Regions from separate parts of the Streptomyces tirandamycinicus genome, predicted to be linked through region 3. Evidence: riboswitches for the same ligand, from Rfam matches in the RefSeq annotation. Region 3 holds a riboswitch; each other region holds the start of a gene.

Region 1 (2,256 bases), 930 kb from region 3:
GCGGCACCGAGGGGCTCCAGCAGCAGCCGGATCTCCAGCAGGTCGGCGGCCTCCTGCTCGGTGGGCTCGGCCACGCACGCCCCGGCGTGGCGGCGGGTGACGACGAACCCCTCCGACTGCAGGGTGCGCAGCGCCTCCCGGACCGGGACGCGCGAGACGCCGTAGCGGCGCGCCAGCTGCTCCTCGGTGAGCCGGCTGCCGCGCTCGAACACACCGGAGACGATGTCGTCGCGGATCGCCGTGCATACCGAGCGTGCGGGAACGCGCATACCGAACCTCCGCTTTAATCGCCGCGAAACCCCGTCGAGCGACGTCTGTTTCGGTGACTCTATGGCAGGTGGCCGGAATTTCCGAAGGCCTATCCTAATCCATGGATATCTTTTGGCCGGAATACGCCGAAAGCCCCGGCTCTGAGGAGCCGGGGCCTCGGTCGAAACGGTGCACGCGTCAGACGCGGACGCCGTGCGAGCGGAGGTACGCGATCGGATCGATGTCCGAGCCGTAGTCCTGTCCGGTGCGGGCCTCGAAGTGGAGGTGGGGACCGGTGGAGTTCCCGGTCGATCCGGCGAGGCCGATCTGCTGGCCCGGGGCGACCTGCTGGCCGACCGAGACGCTGATCGAGGACAGATGGCCGTACTGGGTGTACGTGCCGTCGTGCATGCGGATCACGACGTTGTTGCCGTAGGCGCCGCCCCAGCCGGCCTCCACGACGGTGCCCATGCCGACCGCGACGACCTCGGTGCCGGAGGCGGCGTGGAAGTCGACGCCGGTGTGGCTGCCGGAGGACCACAGGGCGCTTCCGGCGCGGTAGGCGGTGCTCACATAGGAACCTGCGACCGGGAGCGTGTAGGTCGTCAGGCGCTTGCGCTCGGCCTCGCGGGCGGCGCGCTCCGCGGCGTCGCGGGCGGCCTGCACCCGGAGCTCGGCCTTGCGCTTGGCCTCGGCCTCGGCCTTCTCCTGGGCCGCGGCCAGGGCGGCCTCCTGCTGCTGGGCATCCGCCTGGGCGCCGATCTGCTCGGCGAGCGAGTCGGCGGCGACGGCCTGGGTCAGTCCGGTGTCCTCGACGGGGGCGGGCCCGCCGGCCTCGGCGGCGAGGGCCGGGGAGGCGAGGGTACCGATGACGCCGGTGGTGGCGATGGCCGCGACGGAGGCGACGCCCGCCCTCCTGCGCGACAGGCGGCTCGGACCACGGTGCTTCCCGGTGGCACGGGTGAACGCCATGAAGTGGCTGATCCTTTCCTTCCTTCTCGCCTACCGGGTTAGCTGACGGGTTCGGAGCAGGAAGGTCTCCTACGAGCCCCTCCGCGCGAAGGCGAAGGCACCCGATTCACCCCAGGGGACATATGGGTCCCCGGCTCCCCAGGCTCGCGCCGGACGGGGACTCGGCGATGGCTGCCCGATGCCGCGGGTGCGGCGTGTGCAACTGGCGGACAGCGCAGAAGACGCTAAGCCGATCTTCGTTCAATCACCAAACAGACACGGATATTTGTAGTGCACGCCACAGGGCAGACACCGACCCTCCTCATCAAACCGGACATACGGGCGGATGGTCGGGGAGGTGTTCCGGGCAGGGGAAAGGGGGCCCCTCGGCGCGAAGCCGAGGGGCCCCCTTTCCCCTGCCCGGAGGAGGTGCGGTCAATCAGCCCGTGACAACGGTCACTTCGCCGATCCCGAGCGCCCGCACCGGCTCCTCGATCTCGGACGCGTCCCCGACGAGGACCGTCACCAGCCGGTCCACGGGGAAGGCGCTGACCACCGCGGCCGTCGCCTCCACCGTGCCGGTGCCGGCCAGCCGCGCGTACAACTGGGCCTGGTAGTCGTCCGGGAGACCCTGCTCGACCTGGTCGGCCAGCGTGCCGGCCACGGACGCGGCCGTCTCGTACTTCAGCGGCGCCACGCCCACCAGGTTCTGCACCGCGACATCGCGCTCCGCGTCCGTCAGGCCCTCAGCGGCGAGGGTGCGCAGCACCGTGAACAGGTCCTCGAGCGCGGGGCCCGTGTGCGGGGTGTCGACCGATCCGCTGATGGCGAGCATCGCGGCGCCGCCGGCTCCGCCCGGGGCCGCGGGGGCGTCGGAGCGCAGTACCTGGCCGAAGGCCCGTACGCCGTAGGTGTAGCCCTTCTCCTCGCGCAGGACGCGGTCCAGGCGGGAGGTCAGCGTGCCGCCGAGGCAGTAGGTGCCCAGGACCTGGGCGGGCCACACCCGGTCGTGGCGGTCGGGTCCGATCCGGCCGATCAGCAACTGGGTCTGCACGG
Region 2 (2,256 bases), 3.9 Mb from region 3:
AGAGCGAGTTCATCGACCGCTACCTCGAAGTGATCGACCAAATGGGAAGGATCAACCCGGCACGCGGGACGCACACGTATGGCGCCCTGCGCGCCGCACAGGCACTGGTCGCCGGCGCCACCGCACTCCGCGACGCCCTGACGGTCATGCACACGCGCGGTGAGAGCGAGCTGCACGCCACCACATTGGCCCGCGCACTGCGGGTGTTGGGCGGAGAGCGCAGAGCGTCACGGGTCACCCTGCCGCCGGAGGAACCGAGTTGACGAGCCGCCGCGCACCCCCTGTCGTGAGCCCTCCGGTGCGCCCGTGATGCGTACGACCGGGTGTCGCCCATCCGGACCACCGGCGGCTTCGGCTTTGGTCCCGTGCGAGTTGCGCGACGGCGTGGCCCGAACGGCCCAACGACCGGCTCCGCCGCAGGTACGGGGCTCATCACCCGGGGACGCCGGGTCCCCCGAACGGCTCTGTCCACTCGAACAGATCAGTGGTGAGGAGCCTCACAAACCGTCGTTTCGAGTCGGAAATCGGGCAGTTCATGGGTCAAGATCCGTGGGACGACAAGCCCCCGCCACCGCGGCGGGGCGGTCCGGGCGGACGCCGAGTCCTGCCGCCGCACCGGATGCCTGGTCGACATGAGGGCTTCGGCAGGAGTGGAGGACCCAGCAGTGCGGGCCGGCCGCCGGATCGGTGGCGGGTCCTTGGGGTGAAGCCGCGTACGCGGCCGGGCGTCTTCGCCGGTCCGAACCCGACAGGTCATCCTTCACAGGCGGCTGACGAAGGGTTGCGCATGACTGCGCAGACACATCTCCCGTCCCTGCTGTCCCGGACGGGTGCCGTCTCGGCACTCACGATCGCCGCCGTCGGCGGCTCACTGATCGTGCCGGGCGGCGCACCTGAGGCGCACGCCGCCTCGACTCACGCGACGAAGGCTCTCAAGGTCGCCGCGTCGAAGAAGGGAGCCCCGTACGGGTACGGAGCCACCGGTCCGAACCGTTTCGACTGCTCGGGGCTCACGCTCTACGCCTACAAGAAGGCGGGCAAGAAGCTGCCCCGCACGGCCCAGCAGCAGTACAACCGCACCCGCCATATCTCCGCCTCCCAGCGCGAGCGCGGTGACCTGGTGTTCTTCCACTCGCGTGGGTACGTCTACCACGTCGGCATCTACGCCGGGGCGGGGAAGATCTGGCACTCGCCCAAGAGCGGTTCCGTCGTGAAGCTGACCAAGATCTGGTCCAAGAGCGTCCGCTACGGACGGGTGCGCTAGCCGAGCCGGCATGTCCGCCGCCCCGTGCGCCGACGAGTGCACCGGGCGGCGGACACGCCCCGCCGGGGGGCGCCGGAACCGCCCCCGTGCGCGGCGACTCGGCGGTGGGCGCGGCCGGTCCGGCGCGGCCGGAGCGGGACGGCCGCGCCACCCGGGGCCCGGCCGGAGCCGCCACCCGGGGCCAGGCCCGCCCCGCGCGCCCGGACCCTCACCGCGGATGATCGGCGGCGGCCGCCCTCCAGGGCATGGCGATCCAGACGGTCTTGCCACCCTCGGGTGTGGGATCGACGTACAGCCTGCCGCCGCATTCCGCGGTGAGCCAGCGGATGATCACCATGCCGCGGCCGTTGTCCTGCTGCACGGCCGCGGGCAGGCGCTGGGGCCGGCGCGGATGGCTGTCCGTCACACCGACGCACAGACGCTCGTCGCGCTCGAGGCGGACGTCGACCGTGAAGGTCGGGGACAGCCCGAAGGTGTGCTGGACGGCGTTGGTGGCGAGTTCGGAGACGATGAGACGAACCGTGTCCGCGGTGCCGTCCTCCCCGGGCAGTCCCCACTCGGCGAGCACCTCGGAGACGTATCTGCGCGCGGCGGATACCGAGGCGGGATCGCTCGGCAGAGTGACGGAGGCTTCCTGATGGTCTGCCATGGCGAGCTGTCCCTTTCCCACCGGGGCTGCCGGAGCGCGGCACACAGCGGATTGGATGCCGGAACAGCCTCGGACTGCGCTTCGCGCCAGACTGCCACTGTTGCCGCCCCCTTGGGAGCGGATCCACCGGGATATGCATATATCTGTCCCTCAAAGCGGTGAACTCTGCGACGCGAGAGCGTATTTGGGCTCAGACTGGGCGTTTGGCAGTGCGCCTGCATGTGCCCCCGAGCGGTCACCCGTGCCGGGCCGCCCGGTGCCCCGGCGGCGGCCCGGCAGCCGCCGGAGGACGCGAGAGGACGCCAGGGGACACGAGAGGACACCAAGGGACACCGCGCGACAC
Region 3 (2,256 bases):
CACCGGAGCCGCAGCCGCGCGGACTGCTCCGCTGCCGCGCACGGCCCGCGCGAAGGCGTCCGCCGGCCCCCTGCGCGGGGCCGGCGGACGGATGACGCGGCGCGAGGTACCGACGCAGCGTCAGATCGAGACCCCGTGGCGGCGCAGATAGGCCAGCGGGTCGATGTCCGATCCGTAACCGGGGCTGGTGCGGATCTCGAAGTGCAGGTGCGGGCCGGTGGAGTTGCCGGTCGAGCCGGACAGGCCGATCTGCAGGCCGCCCTCGACGCTCTCACCGGAGGAGACGGACAGCTGGGAGAGGTGGGCGTACTGCGAGTAGGTGCCGTCGTCGTGCCTGATGACGACCTCGTTGCCGTACGCGCCGCTCCACCCGGCCGAGACGACCGTGCCGGGGCCGACGGCCTTCACGGACGTGCCGGTGGGGGCGATGAAGTCGACACCGGTGTGGTAGCCGCTGGACCACATGGCTCCGGCGGCCTTGTACGCGGTGCTGACGCCGCCGGCCACCGGGGCGAAGTAGCCCGAGGGGACGCTCCCGGCGGCGGGAGCGGCAGCCGGCGCCTGGGCGGGGGCCGCCGCCGGGGCCGCCGCGGTGCGGTCGGCCGTGCGGGAGGCGCGGTCGGCGGGCGCGGCAGGTGCGGTGGGCTTCTGCGCCGCGGTCCCGGTACCGGCCTTCGCGGGTGCGCCGGCCTTGCGCTCGCTCTTCGCCTGCGGCTTCGGGGCGTCCTGGGCCGCCTGCTTGCCGTGCAGGCTCAGCTCCAGGCCCGGGTGGATCAGCGACGGGTTCTCGCCGACGGCGGCCCGGTTGTCGGCGTAGAGCTGCTGCCAGCCGCCGGTGACGCGCTGCTCGGCGGCGATCTTCGAGAGGTGGTCACCCGGCACGACGGTGTAGAGCCCGGCCGCCGTGACGGCCTGCGGCGCCTGGGGGGCGACGGCCTTGGGGGCGGCCGGGGCGCCGGCCTTGTGGACGGTCGGGGCGGCGTGCCCGGCGGGCGCCGACTGCCCGGCGGCGTTCGCGCCCGCGGCACCGACGAACGGGATCGCGATGACGGCTCCGCCCGTACCGGCGGCGACCAGTCCGCGCCTGAACGGGCTGGTTCTCGGACGGCGGTGCTTCCCCTTACCGGGCATGGCGCTTTCCTCTCCGCCGCCTGCGAGGTGAGCTGTCGGGTTCGGGCTGGAGCCGCCCGGCCGCGCGTGGACACGGCTTCACCCCAAGCCGTCCGGGATCACGGAACGGCGCGGTACCTGGGTCCCCCGCTCCTGCCACATGTGTGGGTGGGTGCGATATTCCGGACGGCGGCAGGATGAGGCGTTCCGACCGGATTGCGGTGACCGTAAAGGAGCCCGGCCGCCGGGAACAAGCCGTCATTTCCCCGTTGAATCGATCTGCCGGATATCAGCGCACATTTCCCGGTCACGCTCCGTGGATTCCGGGGCTTCGACTTCCATACGGGCAAGGGAGTTGAACCGTTGAGCCCCCCACGGAACGTCACGGATATGATTCAGCTCACGGGCGAATGCCATACCCATTTCAATGGGTTCGGATTGCCCAAAAGTGGCCAACTCGGACACACTGGATATTGCGGATGCATTGCGATTAACGACATGTGTCCCACGGAAAAGTACTTATACCCGCCCGGACGGAATGCCGTTCCCGCACGGATGAGTCGCCGGGACCGGCACGTCCGCGCGCACCGCACCCGACGTCACCACACCCGACGCCACCGCACCGTCCGCTCGCCGGCCGGGGCGTGCCGCACCGGGGTCCGCGGGACCCCGGTGGCAGGGGAGCTCCGCGCGCCCAGGTCCCCGCGGAGCGCGAAATAATTGCCTGAGGAACCGATGTCGTAGTGTCGGCATCGCGCCATCGTCGGCGAGCAGCGCCGACCGCAGACACGGAGGAGCCCCCGTGACGCAGCAGCTGCCCCAGACCCCGTCGGCCGAACCCGAGCTGTCCGGCGTGCGCAACTTCCGGGACGTGGGCGGGCTGCCGACCGTCGACGGACGGCACATTCGGTACGGGCGGCTCTTCCGCAGCGGCCATCTCGCGCACGCGACGGACACCGACGCGGCCTTTCTCTCCTCGCTCGGGCTCCACACGATCTTCGACTTCCGCAATTCCGCCGACCAGAGGCTGGAGGGGCCGGATGTGGAGCTCTCCGGGGTGCGCAACGTCAATATCCCGCTGTCGGACCCGGCCGACGGGGCGGAGTTCTGGCGCATGGTGCGTGACGGGAACCTCGATCAGCTGAA

What was found. A riboswitch is a leader RNA that binds a small molecule or an ion and turns the genes downstream of it on or off. The one in region 3 is predicted to bind cyclic di-AMP.
Region 1: it holds a riboswitch for cyclic di-AMP, as region 3 does, so the genes downstream of both, DDW44_RS23405 (M23 family metallopeptidase) here and DDW44_RS27290 (M23 family metallopeptidase) in region 3, are expected to answer to the same signal.
Region 2: it holds a riboswitch for cyclic di-AMP, as region 3 does, so the genes downstream of both, DDW44_RS10460 (C40 family peptidase) here and DDW44_RS27290 (M23 family metallopeptidase) in region 3, are expected to answer to the same signal.

The regions. Positions count from the first base shown of each region.
Region 1 is NZ_CP029188.1:5,318,070-5,320,325, reverse strand. It holds gene DDW44_RS23410 (GntR family transcriptional regulator) at 1-269, opposite strand, end outside; gene DDW44_RS23405 (M23 family metallopeptidase) at 448-1,221, opposite strand; cyclic di-AMP (ydaO/yuaA leader) riboswitch at 1,235-1,398, opposite strand; gene DDW44_RS23400 (M16 family metallopeptidase) at 1,640-2,256, opposite strand, start outside.
Region 2 is NZ_CP029188.1:2,375,696-2,377,951, forward strand. It holds gene DDW44_RS10455 (hypothetical protein) at 1-263, shown strand, start outside; cyclic di-AMP (ydaO/yuaA leader) riboswitch at 628-784, shown strand; gene DDW44_RS10460 (C40 family peptidase) at 788-1,264, shown strand; gene DDW44_RS10465 (ATP-binding protein) at 1,473-1,913, opposite strand.
Region 3 is NZ_CP029188.1:6,252,423-6,254,678, reverse strand. It holds gene DDW44_RS27290 (M23 family metallopeptidase) at 121-1,131, opposite strand; cyclic di-AMP (ydaO/yuaA leader) riboswitch at 1,134-1,291, opposite strand; gene DDW44_RS27285 (tyrosine-protein phosphatase) at 1,913-2,256, shown strand, end outside.